4 regions of the Lactiplantibacillus argentoratensis genome follow, and region 2 is predicted to be linked to each of the others. Evidence: predicted binding sites of a transcription regulator. Region 2 holds the regulator's gene; each other region holds the start of a gene.
What was found. Region 2 encodes LexA, which represses DNA repair genes until DNA is damaged. Its sites were predicted from a motif close to CNAACANNTGTTNG; they were not measured.
Positions count from the first base shown of each region.

Region 1: dinB (DNA polymerase IV) is a predicted target of LexA. The motif match lies at 2,075-2,088, and genes of this name have one in related genera.
Region 3: V7R88_RS05840 (replication-associated recombination protein A) is a predicted target of LexA. The motif match lies at 2,594-2,607, and genes of this name have one in related genera.
Region 4: ruvA (Holliday junction branch migration protein RuvA) is a predicted target of LexA. The motif match lies at 1,554-1,567, and genes of this name have one in related genera.

Region 1 covers NZ_CP147647.1:1,886,285-1,891,575, reverse strand. The annotation lists gene queA (tRNA preQ1(34) S-adenosylmethionine ribosyltransferase-isomerase QueA) at 1-83, shown strand, start outside; gene tgt (tRNA guanosine(34) transglycosylase Tgt) at 396-1,538, shown strand; gene yajC (preprotein translocase subunit YajC) at 1,616-1,999, shown strand; gene dinB (DNA polymerase IV) at 2,126-3,259, shown strand; gene V7R88_RS08965 (DHH family phosphoesterase) at 3,352-4,308, shown strand; gene V7R88_RS08960 (DEAD/DEAH box helicase) at 4,311-5,291, shown strand, end outside.
Region 2 covers NZ_CP147647.1:1,690,564-1,695,854, forward strand. The annotation lists gene V7R88_RS07890 (D-2-hydroxyacid dehydrogenase) at 1-281, opposite strand, end outside; gene V7R88_RS07895 (GIY-YIG nuclease family protein) at 366-671, opposite strand; gene V7R88_RS07900 (tRNA1(Val) (adenine(37)-N6)-methyltransferase) at 655-1,413, opposite strand; gene V7R88_RS07905 (lysophospholipid acyltransferase family protein) at 1,525-2,160, shown strand; gene V7R88_RS07910 (YneF family protein) at 2,218-2,454, opposite strand; gene V7R88_RS07915 (DUF896 domain-containing protein) at 2,552-2,791, opposite strand; gene lexA (transcriptional repressor LexA) at 2,943-3,575, shown strand; partial or broken gene V7R88_RS07925 (DNA alkylation repair protein) at 3,668-4,315, opposite strand; gene V7R88_RS07930 (hypothetical protein) at 4,415-5,044, shown strand; gene V7R88_RS07935 (hydroxymethylglutaryl-CoA synthase) at 5,093-5,291, opposite strand, start outside.
Region 3 covers NZ_CP147647.1:1,262,082-1,267,372, reverse strand. The annotation lists gene V7R88_RS05850 (HAMP domain-containing sensor histidine kinase) at 1-322, opposite strand, end outside; gene V7R88_RS05845 (response regulator transcription factor) at 322-1,008, opposite strand; gene V7R88_RS05840 (replication-associated recombination protein A) at 1,199-2,548, opposite strand; gene gndA (NADP-dependent phosphogluconate dehydrogenase) at 2,717-4,153, opposite strand; gene V7R88_RS05830 (cation diffusion facilitator family transporter) at 4,548-5,291, shown strand, end outside.
Region 4 covers NZ_CP147647.1:1,892,651-1,897,941, forward strand. The annotation lists gene ruvB (Holliday junction branch migration DNA helicase RuvB) at 1-905, opposite strand, end outside; gene ruvA (Holliday junction branch migration protein RuvA) at 923-1,534, opposite strand; gene V7R88_RS09000 (IS30 family transposase) at 1,659-2,624, opposite strand; gene V7R88_RS09005 (hypothetical protein) at 2,810-3,334, shown strand; gene V7R88_RS09010 (YfhO family protein) at 3,451-5,291, opposite strand, start outside.

The DNA of each region.
Region 1 (5,291 bases), 200 kb from region 2:
ATATGATTTTGAAGGCTTACCAACATGCGATTGACGAAAAGTATCGCTTCTTCAGTTTTGGCGATGCGATGTTTATTCACTAGTTTAACGGATTCTAAAGTAGGAATTCCATCTTGAAATGGGTGGGACTATTGAACCTAGTCTTGCGCTTGGGATAGTGCCAATTTTGAGCAATCCTTTTAGCGCCTGAAATCCTAAAGATTGCCAATAGTCGCTTCAAGAAGTTATACGCATTCTTGAAGCGACTATTTGTTGTTTAGGTGCTCGAGCGGCCGATTGAGTCAAGGCACCGATCGAAGTGGTGGATGTGACGCTAATCGCCATGACTGGTTCACGGCCGGATTTCGTGCTATCATTATTTGAGTTTAGCAACATTTTAATACGGAGGAACAGATATGGAACCGGCAATTAAATACCGATTAATTAAGAAAGAAAAACACACGGGCGCCCGCCTTGGCGAATTGATTACGCCACACGGGACTTTCCCGACACCGATGTTTATGCCCGTTGGGACGCAAGCTAGTGTTAAATCACTTGCACCCGAAGAATTAGACGCGATGGGTGCCGGGGTCATCTTATCGAACACGTACCATCTTTGGCTACGACCAGGTGAGCAAATCGTGAAAGAAGCTGGTGGGTTACATCAGTTTATGAATTGGAAAAAGGGAATCTTGACGGATTCAGGTGGTTTTCAGGTCTTCTCCCTGGCTAAAAATCGGGATATTACTGAAGAAGGGGTCCACTTTAAGAATCATCTGAACGGTTCAAAGATGTTCTTATCTCCTGAAAAGGCCATTCAAATCGAAAATGACCTTGGTCCAGATATTATGATGAGTCTAGATGAATGCCCGCCATTCTTTGAAAGTTACGACTATGTTAGCAAGTCAGTTGCCCGGACAAGTCGCTGGGCTGAGCGGGGCTTGAAGGTTCATCAACATCCTGATTACCAGGGCTTATTTGGAATCGTTCAGGGTGCGGGCTTCAAAGATTTGCGTGAACAGAGTGCCAAAGATCTCGTGAGTTTGGACTTCCCAGGCTACTCGATTGGGGGCTTATCTGTTGGTGAATCGAAGGCTGAGATGAATCATGTTTTAGACTTCACGACGCCACTATTACCAGAAAATAAGCCACGCTACCTGATGGGGGTTGGTTCAGCGGATGCCTTGATCGACGGCGCGATTCGCGGGGTCGATATGTTTGACTGTGTCTTGCCGACTCGGATTGCTCGTAACGGGACTTGTATGACCTCGCATGGTCGTTTAGTCGTTAAGAACGCGGCCTACGCCCATGACTTTACCCCGTTAGATGATAATTGTGATTGTTACACTTGTCGGAACTTCACGCGTGCTTATATTCGTCATTTGATCAAGGCGGATGAGACGTTTGGCTTACGTTTGACGAGTTACCATAACTTGTACTTCTTGTTACATTTGATGAAGCAAGTCCGGCAAGCTATTATGGATGATAATTTACTGGAATTCCGGCAAAACTTCTTCGAAATGTACGGTTTTAACGAGAAAAATCCGAAAAATTTTTAGGGATACTGGTATTTCAGACCGTAATTTGTTAAAGTTAAAGATAGTCAAACTTTTAATTAGAGTAGGAGCGATTTTAAATGGGTCAAATGGCATCAATTCTGTTTATCGTGGTCATGTTCGCATTCTTATACTTCTTCATGATCCGTCCACAACGGAAACAACAACAACAACATCAACAAATGTTAAGCAAAATCAAACGTGGTGACAAGGTTACGACGATTGGTCGCTTGCACGGGGTCGTTGATGAAGTTAACGAAACCGAAAAGACAGTCACCTTAGACTGTGATGGCATCTACTTAGTTTTTGATTTGAACGCTGTTGCTAAGATTTCTCCAGCCGAAGACGCACAAGCTAAGACAGTTGCACCAGAATCTGGGGCAGCCGCTGAATCAGCTGCTACTTCTGAAGTTGAATCGGCAAGCTCAGCCGCCGATGATAATGCTGATTCTGAAGCAAAATAGATTTGAATTATAAGTGGCCGATCTGATGATGACCGCTTATTTTTTTTGCTTATTTTTGGTCTTGAAGCGCGCTTTTGAACGTACGTTCGTGTATAATAAAGCTACTAAGGATTGGAGGGTCGACGCATGGCACAGTCGATTATTGAAGCACCCATACGGGTAGATACGAGTCGCAAAATTATTCATGTCGACATGGACGCGTTCTATGCGTCGATTGAAGAGCGGGAGCACCCCGCGTACAAGACGCAGCCATTGGTGATTGCTCATGATCCTCGGCAGACTGGGGGCCGGGGTGTTGTGACCACGGCGAACTATGTTGCTCGTCAGTTTGGTGTTCACTCGGCGATGCCAGCCGCTAAAGCATTGGAACTCTGTCCAAAAGCAGTGTTCAAGACCCCCAACTTTCCGTTGTATCGCGAAGTTTCGGCACAGATTCACCGGATCTTTCATGAATATACGGAGATGATTGAGCCAATTGCTTTTGATGAGGCTTACTTGGATGTGACCACGAATAAAAAACACATTCATAGTGCGGTCGAGTTGGCGCATCGACTACAACAGGAGATTTGGCGGCAAACGCATTTAACTTGTTCGACAGGGATTTCCTACAACAAGTTTATTGCGAAACTGGCGTCTGATTATCGCAAACCGGCGGGCGTCACGATCGTCTTGCCACAGGATGCGGAACCGTTTTTGTTGCGGGAGCCCATCGAGAAATTTCGCGGTGTCGGTAAAAAGACGGTACCGAAGATGCACGATTTAGGCATCAAGACCGGGCAAGATTTATACGCACAGTCGGAATTGGACTTGATCAAACAATTTGGTAAGTTGGGCTATGTTTTATACCGGCGGGTGCGTGGCAGCGATGATCGGCCGGTTGAGTATTTACGTGAGCGGAAGTCAATCGGCAAAGAGCGGACATTCGGACCGTTCCTCCAATCGGCGACGGAAGTGAATACCCACTTGAAGGCCATCGCTAAATTGGTGGAAGCAAGTATGCAATCGCACCAGCGCCACGGTAAAACGCTCGTTCTCAAGTTGCGCTACGGGGACTTTATCACGATTACCAAGCGGCGAACGTTCAGTGAATTTATACCTAATGACGCCGCCTTATTTGAACAGTACGCCGAAGAAATCTTTGAAGAGGTGGTCGATGGCCATTTTGACTCTGGTATTCGCTTGCTTGGAATCACGTTAACCGGCTTGGCACCACTGGCATTCGAGAACTTAACGTTGCCACTTTATCCGAATGACAATTAATTTATTTGGCGCGGCGCGGATTCTTCGGTATACTGGAGTACTGTGACAGTTTAATCGCCACCAGTAAATTATGAGAGTAAGAAGGTTCATTCATGACCGTCCAAACAGCAATCTTTGACTTAATTAAGCAAGCAAAAACAATTATCATTCATCGTCATCAGCGACCTGACCCAGACGCCATCGGAAGCCAGTTAGGGTTAGCAGCTATCATTAAAGCTAGCTTTCCTGCGAAGCGGGTATTGACACCTGGAAAACAGTACCATGGTTTTGACTGGTTAGGACAAATGGATGAGGTTACCGAAGCGGACTATCAAGACGCACTAGTATTAATTCTTGATACCGCTAATCAGCCCCGAATTGATGGTGAACTTTGGAATCAAGGTAAGACAATTGTTAAAATCGATCATCACCCCAACGATGACGCTTTTGGTGAGCCACAGTGGGTCGACGTTGACGCCTCCAGTACGAGTGAGATGATCTATAATTGGTACGCCCCCCTTGCGGCGGAGTTAACGCTAACGGCTAACGCTGCCCGGCTGTTGTATGCCGGCATCGTTGGTGATACTGGTCGCTTCCTGTACTCCGCCACCAAGCCTAGTACCATGCGAGCAGCGGCAGCCTTAATGGAAGCTGGTGCGGATGCGGAAGCCGTCAACCGTATTGAAGACACGATTACGTTACCAGTCGCACGACTGTCGGCCTATGTGTATGAACATCTGACACAGTTGGATTCGGGCGCAGCTTACGTTATTTTAACGAACGCGATTCTCGATTCATTCGCAATCGGTGATGCTAGTACGGCCGGGGTCGTCCCATTACCTGGACGCATTGATACGGTTAAGTGCTGGGCGATTTTTGTCCAACAAAAGGAAGGTGACTTCCGTATTCGGTTACGTTCGAAGGGACCTTCCATCAACGGTGTGGCCAAGAACCATGATGGTGGCGGACACGCCTTAGCGAGCGGTGCCAAGGCTAAGGACCAACAAGAAATTGAAACGGTGGTGCGAGAACTCGACCAAGTCGCTAGCCATTATGAGAAAGAGGTTTAAATATGACCGCAAGTTTTGAAGATTTTAAATTGCAGCCGTTCTTGATGCAGGCACTGACTGACATCAATTTCCGCAAACCGACTGCAGTACAAGAAAAGCTGATTCCAGTGATTGCCGCTGGCCGCAGTGTTATTGGACAGTCAGCAACTGGGAGCGGTAAGACACATACGTTCTTACTGCCCATGATCAACCAACTGAATGCTGATGAACGATACGTCCAGGCAGTTATCACAACGCCCAGCCGTGAATTAGCTTATCAGATTCAGACTGCTGCTAAACAGTTGATCCAACACAGCCCGAAAGCCATTCACATTGGACTCTATGTCGGTGGAACTGATAAGCAGGAACAGATTGAAAAGCTAAATCGGCACCAACCTCAGTTGATTATCGGGACCCCTGGACGGATTTTAGACTTAATGCGTTCCCAGGCACTCGATGTGCATCGTGCGACTCAGCTAGTGGTCGATGAAGCTGATATGACGTTAGACTTAGGGTTTTTGAACGTGGTTGATCAGATTGCTGGCCGGATGCCGGCTGATTTGCAGATGCTGGTGTTCTCAGCCACGATGCCACAAAAATTAACGCCATTCTTGCGCAAGTATATGAATAATCCAGTTATGGAAGAAATTCCCGTGGAATCAGTGATCAGTCCAACGATTGATAACTGGCTAATTTCTACTAAGAGTCACGACAAGAACAGTATTATTTATCGCTTGTTGACGATTGGTGAACCGTATCTCGTGTTGATTTTTGCTAACACCAAGGAACGTGTTCAAGAGTTGACCCATTATTTGCGCCAACAAGGGTTAACCGTTGCCATGATTCATGGTGATATTCAACCACGTGAACGGAAGCGGGTCATGCGTGACGTTCAGCAGTTGAAGTATCAATTTGTTGTTGCCACTGATTTAGCAGCCCGGGGGATTGATATCGAAGGTGTTTCGCACGTCATCAATGATGATATTCCAAATGACTTGGAATTC
Region 2 (5,291 bases):
TTTAAGCCACGTGCTTTAACAGTAGGAACGTCCAAGTTATCAACACCAACGTTACGAAGAGAGATGTTCTTAACCCCTTCGTCGGCTAACTTGTTCAATACTTCAGCAGTATAGTCCTTTTGTTGGTATACATCGGCACCGTCGAAGCCTTTAGCTAAGTCAACGTTGTCTTCAGTAAGTAATTCTGGAACTAATTTAACTTCAACATCTGGGTTTTCTTTCATCCAAGTATCGAAGAATGGACGTTCGTCATCACGTACAGCATATGCAATAATTTTCATTACAAAAATTCCTCCTATATATTGATACAGTAAATATTATAACAGTAAATGCGAGAAATAGAATCATAAATTGTGAAAACTTCGCTAAATTTTTACATCGTGAGCTGACAAGTATTTTAGCTTGGCAGCTCGCGATTGATGTTTGAAGGCATATTCAGCCTTTAACGCACTTGATTTGTCAGTGAAAGTTTCATGGTAAATTAATTGCAAGGGTCGCCGTGATCTGACCCGCGTATATTTAGCCCCTTTGCCCGCATTGTGCGTTGCTAATCGTCGCTGCAAATTATCCGTAAAACCACCATACAACGTTTGATCAGCACATAATAGGACATAAAAATAATATTTTTTGGTTGCCTTCGTGGACGCAGCCGGCTTACTTGTGCTTGCCATAGAGTAACGTGTACACCTCTTCCCCGTATTCACCATCATCACGATAAACGACAAGCGGTGGCATGATTCGAACACCGTTGCGTTTCCCATCCTTGATCATTTCAATCAGAACCATGTTCGCTTCCCGTTGCGCTTTCGGATGGACGAACCGAATCCGTTTGGGTGCCAATCGATTGGCCGCCATCGCACTGAATAAATCATCCAAACGTTCAGGACGATGCACAAAATAGGCTTTACCATTCATTTTTAACAAATCACTAGTTACTGCTAGAATCTGATCTAAATTAGCGGACAGTTCATGCCGTGCAATCGCCAAATGAGGGTTTGGATTTTTGACGCTCTGCGGTCGATCTTTAAAATACGGTGGGTTACATAAGACTGTATCCACCGAATCTTTCGGTAGTTGGCGCGTAATTGCCAGTAAGTCTTCGTTCAGGACTGTCACTTGCTGGGTCAAATCGTTCAAAATAACACTGCGCTGGGCCATATCGGCCAACCGGGGCTGGATTTCGACCGCCGTAATATGGCCTTGAGTTTTGGCACTGGCGAATAAGCCTACTGCACCATTGCCAGCACAGAGATCCACAATCTGGCTCTTAGCGCCCTTCGCAACCTGGGCAAAGTCACCCAACAGAACAGCATCCAGTGAGAACGCAAAGACTTGAGAACTTTGAATTATTTGGATATCTTGACTATATAATTGATCAATACGCTCATCGGCGTGTAACGTGACGTCTGCCATATTCGGCCACCTCTCCATTAAAATCATCGCACAGTTATCATACAATTAACTTGCAGAATTTGCCAAATTTCGTCATACTGTGAGCAGTTAGTAAACGAAAGGAAGATCGTGATGTTTTATTCTTTTATGCGCGGACTAGTCCGACTAATCATCACCATTATTAACGGTCGGCCGCACTATCAAGGACGGGAAAACTTGCCTGAGGGCGCCTACATCTTAGTTGGACCGCACCGGACGTGGTTTGATCCGTTGTACTATGCGTTGGCCGGCAGCCCAATGAAATTTAGCTTTATGGCCAAGGAAGAACTATTTAAGAATCCCGTCTTGCGGTTCATTCTCGTCCATGCGAACGCTTTTCCTGTCAATCGGCAACATCCAGGACCTTCAGCAATCAAGACCCCCGTCAAATTTTTGCGCAGCGGTAAGCTTTCACTAATCATGTTTCCATCGGGAACGCGCCACTCACAAGAACTTAAAGGCGGCGCCACCGTCATCGCTAAGATGGCCGGTGTTCCACTAGTTCCAACCGTTTACCAAGGCCCATTGACCTTCAAACAACTCTTTAGCCGTCAGCGGGTTACCGTCCGTTTCGGTCAACCGATTAATATTGATCGTAAACTTAAATTGGATGAAGCTGGTCAAAAACAAATTGAAACTAAAATGTTGCACGCTTTTGACGACTTGGATCGTCAAATCGACCCAACGTTCAAATACGTTGATCCTGCTACAACCCGTCAGAAACATTAAGTTCGATAATAAAAAAGTGCCGGCGATCGCAATTTAAAGCGAGCCGACACTTTTTTACTACTTGTTATCGTTTTTAGATGCAGCTTTCATCGAATTCAACATCTGATGTAACTTCTTTTCGGATGGGCGTTGACCCATTTGCATCATCATACTCCGAAGCATCTCTTCACTAATTGGTGGATTTTGCTTCAAGTAATTTTGCATATAGTGCCGGGCACCGAAGAAACCACCAGTTAACCCAACCAATACGCCGATAACGACGATTAAAATCCAAATTCCTGTAGACACAGTCATTCCCCTCCCTTATTACAGTCTTCATTAAACTAGTCTACACAAATTAATAATAAAAGAAAAGGAAAATTTGTCAGTTGACAAATTTTCCTGAAATCGGTTAATCATCTCGAAGACCGCGATCGCGTTGCACTTGACGGACCTTTTCTGGCGTAACCTCTTTACCATCTTTATCATAAACCTGAAGCATTTCAACTTGTCGCCGAAAACCGGCGCGAAATTCCTTCAAGTATTTTTGCCGCAACTCTTGACGTTCGGCTTCTTCTAGCTCGGTGAGCCCCTCGGCTTTCGCCTTATGAGCTAACTCATTGATCCGAGCAAGCAATTCTTTTGAAATCAAATCAGCAGCCCCTTTCACTCTTGAAATATACACGAAATTAGACCCTAAATCAATTAATAGTGTTTGTCAACCGAACATTTGTTTGAAAGCTATGAAACGCTATGCTACAATTGTTTTAACCAATAATGAAAATAAAAAATGAGGTGCCAAGATGAGTAAAACATCGGAAAGCAAACAAATGGCCGTTCTTCGCTTTATTTATGAACGCGTCAATGAAAAAGGATATCCGCCAACCGTTCGTGAGATTGGTGAAGCCGTTGACTTATCTTCGACTTCGACCGTCCACGGCCACATTTCACGGCTGGAGAAGAAAGGCTATATTCAAAAAGACCCAACTAAGCCCCGTGCCATTGAGGTAACGCCAGCCGGTTTCGAAGCACTGGGCGTCGAAACTACGCCACATCAAATTCCGGTACTTGGAACGGTAACCGCCGGCCAACCAATTCTTGCCGTACAGGAAGCGACGGATTATTTTCCAATTCCTAAGGAACTTGAATCATTCGGTGGCGACCTTTTCATGCTCACCATCCGTGGCGAAAGTATGATCAATATCGGTATCATGAATGGTGATCAAGTCATTGTTCGGCGTCAAAATTCCGCTGACAATGGTGATATCATCATTGCCATGACCGATGAAAATGAAGCGACTTGCAAGCGATTCTTCAAGGAGGCCGATCACTATCGGCTACAACCTGAAAACGACACGATGGCACCGATTATCTTGAACAACGTCTCTGTGTTAGGCAAAGTTGTTGGCCTATATCGTGACATGTTGTTTCAGTAATATGAACACTCACAAGATGACAATTCGATTTGTCATCTTTTTTTATTTGCCACTCTTTTGGACCTGATTGCCGGCACTATCTGCAGATCTCGTCACAGATACTTACATCCTTCCCGCTGGGCCAAGGCCGAAAGCGCGTGGTTTGCGACAAACGTGCGCACCCATTCCGGATTCACCTTGCTGTAATCCCGTAACGCCCAGCCAATCGCTTTCTGGATGAAGAAATCTTCATCCCCCTGATTCGCTAGTATCGCCGTTTGCAAATATTGGGAGTCCGTTCGCTCTTTCCAGCCTAATTGAAGCATGATTCCCACCCGGCGCACCCATTTATCTGTAGCCCGCAAGTAAACCGGCCCCACTTATTGCAAACAATCATGTGTCAAGATGTACGTTGCAAGCACCTTGCGCCAGGCATCAACACTATCCCACCATGGCGTTACTGTGATTTGGCGATAGCACCACTGATAATGAGCTGGTGTCATGTGGCGGACGTTAGCTTGGGCGAGATCAATTGCCACGTATTGATATTCCCGATAAGGTTGTTGGTAATAAAATGCAAGCCAAGCTTGTAATTCCTGAGGCGTGAGTTGGTGACTCTGTAGCCGTAACGGGTGCAATAGTGCTCGCCGTTCACCAGCCTTTACACCTAAGAAGTGAAACTGATCACGCATGTACTTAGCCATCGGTGCCTGATTCTCTGGATGTATCGGTAGAAAAAGTGGTGGTGTTAAATTAGCCATTAGTCGGGCCTCTTTTCAAAATATTTCAAATCTGTGACGAACAGCCAATAGTTCAATGGTATAATGATTATACTATTTTAAACATTGGGAGTTGGTTACATGTTGTTCCTAGCCATTATGGGCTTGATTGTTTTTCTATTAGCATTATTTTCCGTGATTTACGCACGTCAAACCGGTGGTGGTTGGAAATTTCTAACACTAGTTACGGTCCTAAGCGCCCTAGTCACCATTTACGCGGTCGTTAAATTGCCTTACTGGCCATATAACCAGTCGCAGCAATCGACGCGCAAAGCATCGTCCAGCACGAGTACCAGTGCTAGTACCAGTAAGTCCAAATCAACGAGCTTGAGTTCCTCACAAGTTGTTTTTAACGAAGCTAGCACCAAGCGCGCGGCCGCAACCACTAAGTTGAATGAAGAAAACATCCTTAAACAATTGCAATCCAATTATCAATCAATTGGCACCGTTGCATTTACCAAGTCAACGAAAACATATACGATTACGCCAACCAATAAAAAGTACGTTAAATCTTTGAAGACGATTAAATCATATCCATCTCAAAATCAAAAAGCAATCACCACGATTACCTCAAATTTCAAATCTTTGTCAAAATCGCTCCAGAAGAATCTTGCCGCTGGTTACACGATTCAATTGCTACAGCCAGATACCACTGACAAGACCCTGTTGAGTGTCAAAGATGGCCAAATCATCACCAACAACTTCAAATAACAAAAGCCACTTGCCTAGCGAATTTGCTAGTAACAAGTGACTTTTTTCTTAACCTTGTCGATCCAAATACTGGCGTTGTTCGTCCTTTTGACCGGTCAATACGAATCGGTGGGGATCATCAGCATAGCTGACCGACTGATCATCAGCCCGCCATTGCAGTTGATGACTAAATAAGGCCTCATATTCCGCCACGCTAACGCGACGCCGACGAGCCAGTCGTTGTGGCAAGCCCTGATCTAAGCCCGCC
Region 3 (5,291 bases), 430 kb from region 2:
TACTTTGCAGCACACCATGCTTACGTTCACTCATGGTAGTTGCCGGTTCAACACTCGCTTCGGGTTGCAATTTAGCAGCCACCGACTTAATGGTCAGTCCCTTCGACTCCGTTCGTAACGATTGTTGCACCGTTGTAACAGCACTAGCCACGTTCCGTTGTTCTTGGCGCAATAAGAGGTTCGTGAAACTCTTATAGACCAATAATGAAAAACAAATAAAAATGAGCGCGGACCCAATTGCGGTCCCGAGCGCCCATTTCCATTTTAATGACCAACGGCGCCGTGGTTTAGGCGTCACTTGATTCGTATCAGCGTCAGTCATTAAGAACGAATCACGTATCCAGTCCCACGAACAGTTTGGATGTAACTCTTTTCTCCTGGTCGGTCAATCTTGTTCCGTAAGTAACGGATATAAACGTCGACGACATTCGTTTCAACTTCTGATTCGTAGCCCCATACTTTGTTTAATAAGACATCGCGCGCGAGGACAACGTTAATATTTTCCATCAAAGTTAATAACAGTTCATATTCACGTTTTGTCAAGTTGATCACTTCGTCACCACGTTTAACGACTAAGTTTTCCTTTTCAATCGTTAAATCTTTGTAAGTAACGGTCGTTTGTTTAGTGCTCTGTTGTTCACTTTCCAAATCGATCCGCCGTAGTAACGCCCGCAAACGTGCGAGTAGTTCTTCAATGGCAAACGGCTTAACGATGTAATCATCCGCACCATGATCCAAGCCGGAAACTCGGTCAATCACGGAGTCACGGGCCGTCATCATAATGATTGGCGTGTTCTTGACTTCACGAACCCGCCGGCAGACTTCCAAACCGTTCAGTTCTGGTAACATCAGGTCTAATAGGATGGCATCAAAATCTTCAGCTAACGCTGCGTCTAACCCTTTACGGCCGTTATATTCGACTTGAATATCATAGCCTTCGTGTTTTAATTCTAATTCAACGAAGCGTGCGAGGTTTTTTTCATCCTCAATAATTAATATTCGACTCATTTACTTTTAGTCACTCCTAATATTCAACTTATCTAAAAACCGTACGAATCAGTGATTTATCACCACTAACCTGCATTAAGCTAGTACAACATGTTATTTTAACATGAAAACGCTGAATTTCCTACACCCCAACCAGGGTCTGCTCCTCACCCAAATCTAATTTTAGTGAATTCTCATTAAATTGCAATCTTTATGTCTCATCATCTGACGGTTCGGTTTGCGGATGTTGCTGGTGCCACTGGCGAATAGCAGCTAGACGCTGTTGCCAGGCTTTCTCCTGTCCCTGGCTAGTCGGCTCATAGTACCGGTGCTGTTTTAACTCAGGTGGCATCGTCGTCATCGTGGTTAATTTGGCCGCTGTATCATGGGCATATTGGTAATCAGAACCATAACCTAAATCTTTCATTAATTTTGTCGGTGCGTTGCGAATCTGTAACGGTACTGGCAAATTTCCAGTCGCTTTGATATCTGCTTGGGCTGCCGATTTAGCGGCATATAACGCATTCGACTTCGGAGCTAAGGCTAAGTAAGTCACTGCTTCAGTCAAATTCACGTCACACTCCGGCATACCGATCAACTGGCACGCTTGAAAGACCGCTACCGTTAGCGGTAATGCCTGCCGGTCAGCGAGCCCAATATCTTCACTCGCAAACCGAATCAAACGCCGCGCAATGTACAACGGATCTTCACCACCAGCGAGCATCCGCATCAACCAGTATATCGCCGCGTCAACATCACTGTTACGCATCGATTTATGTAATGCAGAAATAATATTATAATGCTCCTCGCCATGCTTATCATAACGCAATGACTTAGTATTGATCAGTTGCGATAAACCGGCCGTGGTAATCGTAACGTGCTTGCCATCACGGTCACCGTTCAAAACAGCCATTTCCAACGTATTGAGCGCCATGCGGGCATCACCATTGGCAAACTCGGCAATCAACCGTAGCGTATCCGGTTGCATCGTAATCTCTAAATCTGGAAACCCCTTCGGATTCTGTAACGCACCCTGCAAGACAGCTTCTAACGCTTCAGGCGTCAATGCCTTCAAGACTAACACTTTACACCGTGACAATAGCGCCGCGTTAATTTCAAATGAGGGATTTTCCGTCGTCGCACCAATTAACGTGATACTGCCGCGCTCAACATACGGTAAAAAGGCATCTTGTTGGGCCTTATTAAACCGGTGAATTTCATCAATAAAAACAATGGTCTTTTCACCAAAATCTCGATTAGCCTCCGCTTCATCCATGATTTGCCGAATTTCTTTAATGCCACTCGTCACCGCGCTAAACGTAATAAAGTGCGACTGGGTCTGTTGCGCAATAATTTCGGCCAGCGTGGTCTTACCGACTCCCGGTGGCCCCCAAAAAATCAAGGATGGTAACTGATCTTCTGCGATTAATTGTCGTAATAGTTTACCCGGGCCAAGTAGATGCTCTTGGCCCTTGAAATCCGCCAGCGTCACTGGCCGGACCCGGTAAGCCAACGGACTACTACTAGATTTATCCGGGTTAAATAATGATTCTTGTCGCATGGCGACCCCCACTTTCGCGTTTATTCATTACTCTCAATTTTAACGCAAACGTACGTTCTAATCCACTCAAACCAACGATCATTACCGCACAGCCACCCACAGCACAAAAAAACTGCGCCTAATCACGCGTAACGTCATTAGCCACAGTTTAGTTCATTCAAAATGATTTTATTGTTCTTCGTACCAACTGTAATGGTATAACCCTTCACGGTCAGTCCGTTCATACGTATGCGCACCAAAGTAGTCCCGTTGCGCTTGCAACAAGTTAGCAGGCAATACTTCGGCTCGATATGAGTCGTAGTATGACAATGCCGCACTAAATGATGGTACTGGTACACCGGCTTGGATTGCTAAGCTAAGCACTTCACGTGTTGATTGTTGATACTTAGCAGCAATGTCAGCAAAGTAGTCGTCCATCAATAAGTTATTTAAATCAGGCTTCTTATCAAAAGCATCCGTGATGTTTTGTAAGAATTGGGCCCGGATGATGCAGCCTGCACGCCAGATTTGGGCAAGTTCACCGAACTTCAAGTCCCAACCATAATGTTCAGAAGCGAACCGAAGTTGTTCGAAGCCTTGCGCATAACTCATAATCTTGCTGAAGTAGAGGGCTTGACGAATCTTCTCAACCAATTCTTCCTTGGCTGGCAAGTCAACGTCAGCGGTTGGGCCAGCTAATTTCTTAGAAGCGGCAACCCGTTCGTTCTTCATCATTGAGATGTAACGCGCATAGACCGCTTCCGTAATAACGGATTGTGGCACTTGAACGTTCAAGGCATCTTCGGAACTCCACTTACCAGTTCCTTTGTTGTTCCCACGGTCTAAGATCATGTCAACGATTGGCTTAGTCTTATCCGCACCTAAATCATCCTTACGTGACAAAATGTCAGCGGTGATTTCGATCAAGTAACTGCTCAATTCGCCCTTGTTCCAGTCCGTGAAAATATCGGACATTTCATCAACGGACAAGCCTGCGACGTTGCGCATGATATTGTATGATTCATCGATTAACTCTTCATCACCGTATTCAATCCCGTTGTGGACCATCTTAACGTAGTGACCAGCACCGTTCGGGCCGATGTAAGTCACACATGGTGCACCGTCTTGAGGCGCTTTAGCAGAAATCTTTTCCAAGATTGGGGCAACTAAATCATAAGCTTCCTTTTGACCACCAGGCATCAATGAAGGGCCTTGTAAGGCACCTAATTCACCACCGGAAACACCCATACCAATAAAGTTGATTCCGGATTTATCTAAGCGGGCGTTACGCGCCATCGTGTCATTAAAGTTGGTGTTCCCACCATCAATCAAGACATCGCCTTTATCTAATAGTGGTAATAATTCATCGATAACGGCATCGGTTGGCTTACCAGCCTTAACCATCATGATAATCCGTCGTGGCGTTTCAAGTGAAGCCACGAAGTCTTCGATCTTATAACTTGGTACTAATTGCTTGTCAGCATGGTCCTTAACGACCTTTTCAGTTTTGGCACCAGTCCGATTAAAAATCGCAACCTTGTAGCCGCGGCTTTCGATGTTCAACGCCAGGTTCTTACCCATGACGGCCATCCCAATGACACCAATTTGTGGTTTTTCATTACTCATTAGTTTATTGCCTCCCAATTTTTAATACGCAACTATCGTACCAAAAAACACGCTGTTAATAAAGTAAATGACCGCAGATTTTAAAATTAATTTCATATAATTTATCTTGGAAAGAAATTAATTTTCATAGGACCATCCAAAAAGGTTACTTACCTTTCAAACAGCACCAACTGACAAAGTTAAAAACACCGTGCTAGGCTTACAGTAAAATAAACGGATAACCTTCATAGATCGGTTCGTGGTGTTTAGGCTAGTGTCCTCATTGTTATTCTGACGTTCCGCACTTTTTTTATTCGTACATGCCCGCTGGTGGCCACTTTTACCAGAGAGACACCCTAGCACCACTAATCCTGACCAGCAGTCCAATTCAAGATGTGTAAGGAGGCCCCTAATCATGTCGATCCAACGACTGCCAGATTGGCATCAAATTGAACAGCCCGTTGTCATTTCGCTTAAAACGGCCCGTCACCATCTCTGGGGCAACGTGGCCGTTTATTTGGGCCTATTTATTATCGAGCTTCTAGGGGCACGCTGGGGCCACTCACAGGCCCTGCGTGCGGATGCCGTTAATAATTTATCTGGAATTTTTTCGACCGGGCTACTCATGACTGGTCTATTCATCGCCAGTCGCACGCACGATGACGATTTATTTGGCGCACCCATCGCACCCGCGGAGCAGCAGCAATTAGGACCCCGAATCCAGCAATCCCGCTTTCGTTTTGAGACGATTTTTAATTTACTAGCCGGCACCATCATGGCTGCCATTGGAATCGACATTATTATCAAAGGCGTAATGACATTCGCCACCCGTACCCTCTTCAAAAGCCTCAGCAGCATCGCCGGCTGGGCCGCCGGGTTTTCCTTCGTCGTGTTACTGGTCCTATGGGCGTTTAATCATTACTGGAGTCGCAAACTTAACAATGCAGCCCTGATCGCAGCGAGCCGTGATACCTTCACGGATGCGTTGACCAGTCTGACTACCGTGCTTACGATCCTCGTCACGGTCAAACTCCACCTTCAGTGGTTCGATAACCTGATCAGTATCGGCTTAGGGCTATACATCCTCAATACTGGTACCAAAATTTTTCGAGAAAGTAGTCTGAACCTAGTTGACTATTTCGACCCTTACCTTGAAGAT
Region 4 (5,291 bases), 200 kb from region 2:
TCAACCACTTCAGCGATCGTATCCGTTTCTTCACCAATGTTAGCCGCAATCGTGGCGAGCCCCACCGGACCCCCATCATAATACTCTAACATCGTTCTTAAAAGCTTATTATCGGTTTCGTCTAATCCGGCATCATCAACGCGTAGATACGTTAATGACCGCGCGACGATCGCCTCATCAATGGCGTCTTGGTCCGCCACCTCTGCAAAATCACGAATACGCTTGAACAAGCGATTGGCAATTCGGGGCGTCCCCCGTGAGCGCCGGGCAATTTCGTGGGCACCGGATGGTTTGATACTCGTTTGAAAAATATCCGCAGTCCGCTTCACGATATCTTCCAAATCAGCAACTTCGTAATAAGCCATGTGTTCGACGATTCCAAAGCGATCACGCAACGGTGCTGACAGCATGCCAGCCCGGGTAGTCGCACCAATCAACGTAAACGGTGGTAATGGAAAATGCACGGGATGGGCGGTTGGCCCCTGTCCGACCACAATATCGACAAAAAAATCTTCCATCGCCGAATACAACATTTCCTCAACGATTTTTGGTAATCGGTGAATTTCATCAATAAATAAGATATCACCCGGCTCCAGTTCATTCAAGAGCGCGACTAAATCACCTGGTTTTTCAATTGCCGGGCCGCTGGTCGTACGGATATTGACCTGCATCTCGTTGGCAATTACCATCGCTAACGTGGTCTTCCCTAGCCCGGGCGGCCCATAGAGCAAAACGTGATCCAAGGATTCCTCACGCTTACGGGCTGCTTCAATATACACGCCTAATTCGTGCTTGACCCGCGCTTGACCAATATACTGGGCTAACGTTTGCGGACGGAGCGATTTTTCTAATGACGCCTCTTCGTCATCGGCTTTGTCACCGGATAATAACTTATCATCGTCCATTTGGTTACCCCTCCCATCTACTTCTTCATCAATAGTCGTAGTCCTTCACTCAGTAAGGTGTTGGTATCAGCCCCCTGAGTCTGACTAAACGTCTCCAATTTCTTAGTGACTTTCTTGACGTCGGCCTTCGAATAACCGAGCGCTTCTAAGGCTGCCAACGCATCGGCTAACGCACCGTCAACGGCAGGTGCATCCACATCAAGCGCGGTTTGACCAGTCACGTCGACGTTCAGATCATTTAACTTGCCTTTCAAATCCAGCACGATTTGTTGGGCGGTCTTCTTGCCCACACCGGGAAAGCTCGTCAAGTAAGTAGCGTTCTCTTGATTGATGGCTTGAATCAGCCCCGCATGGTCATTGTTAGCTAAAATCGCGAGTGCCGACTTCGGACCAATTCCCGAAACCCCAAGCAACTTTTCGAACAACGCCTTCTCGTCAGCATCAAAAAAGCCAAAAAGACTCATGCCATTCTCGCTGACGGCTTGGTGGATATACATCTTAACTGCTGCTGCGCCCACCTGGTAACGATATGGATTAGCCGTTAGCACTTTGTAACCAATGCCGCTGACCTCAATCACTACATAACCGGGGGTTACATCGGTCACTTGACCGAGAAAATATTCGTACACCGAAAAAACTCCTTTAAATAAAACGTATGTTTGCTTGCTAAATTGTACCACATTTTCACAGTGGCTTAACACTGGTGCACCGATAAAAACCAAATTTTAATGTTACCCGAATTGTCAAATTAAGTTAGAAATTTTTTAACTGTTCATCTGTAATCTGACTGATGAATGCTTCCAGAGGTGTCTGGTAACCCAAACTTTTTCGTGGGATGTGGTTTCGTCGACTGGCAACTGCTTGAACAAATCTATCTGATAGCTGGTCCATAATAAGATTGTGACGTAAACCATCTTTACGCAGCAGACCATTGGTGTTCTCATTTAAACCACGTTGATTGGGTGCTCCGACAGCGGCAAAGTAAATATTTAAATCAAATTGGTTAGCAATGGTTCGCCAACCGGCGAACTCCTTACCATTGTCAAACGTAATTGACTTAAATAGGTGTCGTGGCAGCTTCGAAAGCCATCCTGCTAAACTACGATTGACATCGTGTGCCGACTTGGTATGCGAATTCAGCACAATTGCGACCTTAGTTTGTCGTTCAACCAGCGTGGTTACCGCACCCTGATGGTTTTTACCTTGAACCGTGTCACCTTCTAAATGGCCGAATTCTTGATTAAAATTAGGATAGTCCTGATAACGATTCTTTAAATCCCTGCCCAATTGACCCGCTTTCCCACGGCGTTCAATGTAACCATTAGGGTGCCGTTTGCCGTGCATCGGTAAATCTTTGGTCGACAACCCCAAAACACCGCGTTTGAAAAGGCGGTAAAGGGTTCGAACCCCACAGCTGAAAGCCCGTTCTTGGCGATTAATAATGGTATCTGGTTGCCAACCAGCTTGAGTTTTGGCTTGAATATAGGCCAGTTCATCAGGGCGTAGTTGAATTGGTTTACGCCCACAATGTTGTTTATGCTTTCGATAGTGGCATTGGTAATCAATAATCGTACCGCCAGCGTCAAGAAACCGATAAATACGATACACAGTTTCAGCACTCCGATGGAGCGCTGGGGCCACTAGATAAGCCTTTTTACCGAGTTTCCAAAAAGAATAAATTGTGGCAAGTTCGTCTATGGTAAGATGAGTATAGGTCATTTGTGATCAGCCTTTCTTTTGATTTTGACACTCAAAAGTCTATCACAAATGGCTTTTTAAATTTCTAACTTAATTTTACAAACCGGGTTAACTAAATTCAACCGTAATTGCCGACGCTCGCAACAAGAAATACTTGCTGACACGTGAACATCATGCTATGCTCAAATTCCTAGGGAGGTCTCGCTATGCAACTCAAACCGTTTAAAGCGGTGCTACCGACCGCGACTGGTCAAACTAAAATTCAAACGGCTGTTACCAATTGGGACAGCCAGGATACAGTGATGACAACCGAAGCCAGCTATTACTGGTACGAGCTCACGCTAAACGGCGTTCACCAGTGGCGCCTAATTGCCAGCTGGCCGGTTGATCAAACCGTGACGACCATGGTGCCCGGCGCAATCAACACGGTACTCTACCCACAGCAACCCGTTATTGAAATGCTGATTGACGACTGGGTCGGCCACTTTGCCCCAATTGTTGAAGTGATGGACACCGCTCAAGTGACACATCGACTCTGGCAAATTACTGAACCCGAGGTTAATACCGATATTACGACGGCAATGGCTCCCGTGACGCCACAAAAAACGTGGTTAACGACAGTCAGTACCCCACTCGTCATGTTAGTGTCAACCAGTGAATGGCAAAAGTTTGCCACCGCACCAGCCATTCCCGACCAGCTGATTGCGTTGGCAACCCCTGCTCAGCCTTAATGACCATCAATGAGCAACTTCGCGCTGATGCCGTTTAATTGCGGCAAAACACTAAATAGGCTTCTTAGGAATCAAGGTTGATTCCTAAGAAGCCTATTTAGTACCCATATACTCAGCTAAAGTGACCGGCCACGTTTGCGAATCCACCACCAGCATGCAATCAGTATACTAATTACACCACCAATGAAACTCAACCAGACGCCGATTTTTAACCCTGGTGTATGATACGTCAATCGAATTCGGTGGTGACCGGCTGTCAATTTGGCCCCCACAAACCCTTTATTGACAACTTGAGTCTTAACGGTCCGGCCATCAACCTGTAGCTGCCAACCAGTTGAATAAGGAATTGACGTCGTCAGCAGGGTCGCTGCGTTAGTTGTCGTCGTACCCGTAATCTGATCGTTGGTTACTTGCTGATGCTTCAACCCACTTGCCTGTAGTTGTCGCGTCCGCTGACGATAAGTCTTCCCAAGCGGCACCGCAATCAATTTAGCGGATTTAAAATGTAAACTACGAATACTCGTATAGTTCAACGTGATCAGCTTACGGGCGTGTTTGCTATACCCTAAGTTGATCACCGCTGATGTCCGTGGCTCATAGTCTGACATATTCGTGGTGCCCAACTGACTAAAACTTGTCAAATTATCCGTTGTCTGCGCAGTTAGGGAATACCCACTGGCGCTTAAATTACCTTTCAGGCCATCGCGGACATCATTCAAATAATCGACCTTGGTATACGGACGAGCCGTGAATACGTTGGTATTTTGACTCGTGGTCAGGGCGTGCTTGATTGAGGAACGCCGATAGCTGATGCCATCTAGCACGAGATAGAGTTCCGTATTTCGATACTTCTTAGGATGCTGAATAGTCAATTGGTACGGCATCTGGTGTCCTTGGACATCACTGACCATGCTTGTTAACCCGTTGGCGTTGTTTTCCTGATTTTTTTGGACCAGCTTTTGATTCGCCGCAATCAAGTTCAACACACGGTTTGACGGTTTCGTCAGACCAGTTGCCGGCGTCAGGCTTTCCCGTTGTTCCGGCGTTAGTGTGATCGTATCTGCCGGTAACTTAGTCAACACGTTGTTCGACGCCCCGGTCGCGTGTTGATTCCGGTAAATAATCACTTTGTCCAACGTATCCAGAACGTTCGTCGTGTCCGCTTGCACCGTGTAAGCGACGTTTTTCCCAGTAACGGTCGGTTTGACAGTTTTGACACCACTAACCGGTTTCGTCGTGACTGCACCTTGCAACAAAGCTTGTTCGCGGTCAACAGCGCTTAGCTGATTAAATTGTCGCTGACTAATTTGATGCCGTTGTGTATAAACTAACGGCAACGCATTCTTAGACTTTAATAGGATGGTACCTGTATGATTACTCATGCCATAAATAAATTTATCTGCAAAGATCTTCGGTTCCCCAGTCTTCATCTTAACAACCTCATATCCGGCTGGTAAGGCTTGGTTCTTCAACTGGTCCTCACGTGCAAATAAATATTTAACACCTAATAAGTTATACATCGTCGTCCGACCGTCCAACGAACCAAGTGGCGAGTTCATCGCGTACTCGGAGTTGCCTAAGGCCTGACTAAATGCGCCCACATAACCATTTTGAACTGAAAAGTATGAGCCAACCGTGTGGGTTCCGAGAACCATCGGTACATCGCTCTCAGCCGAACGCATCGTGTAATAGTTGGGCGCTAAAGCCGTCCGGTAAAATTGACCAGTGGTGGACAAACTTTTCTGTGCACCATCAAAATAATTCTTGACCCACTTCATTGCCGCACCCTGCCGCAACTGTTCGGTACTATTAGAATTTGTATTGATACTCAACCAACCGAGGCCGTTGTTCGCGAGGTTCAACGTGACGACGCCCAACAATAACACGTAGAATTGGCGATTAGTTAATTTTAACGAGCGTTTGGCCAGCAGGATCCCAATGAACGCTAATAAGATAA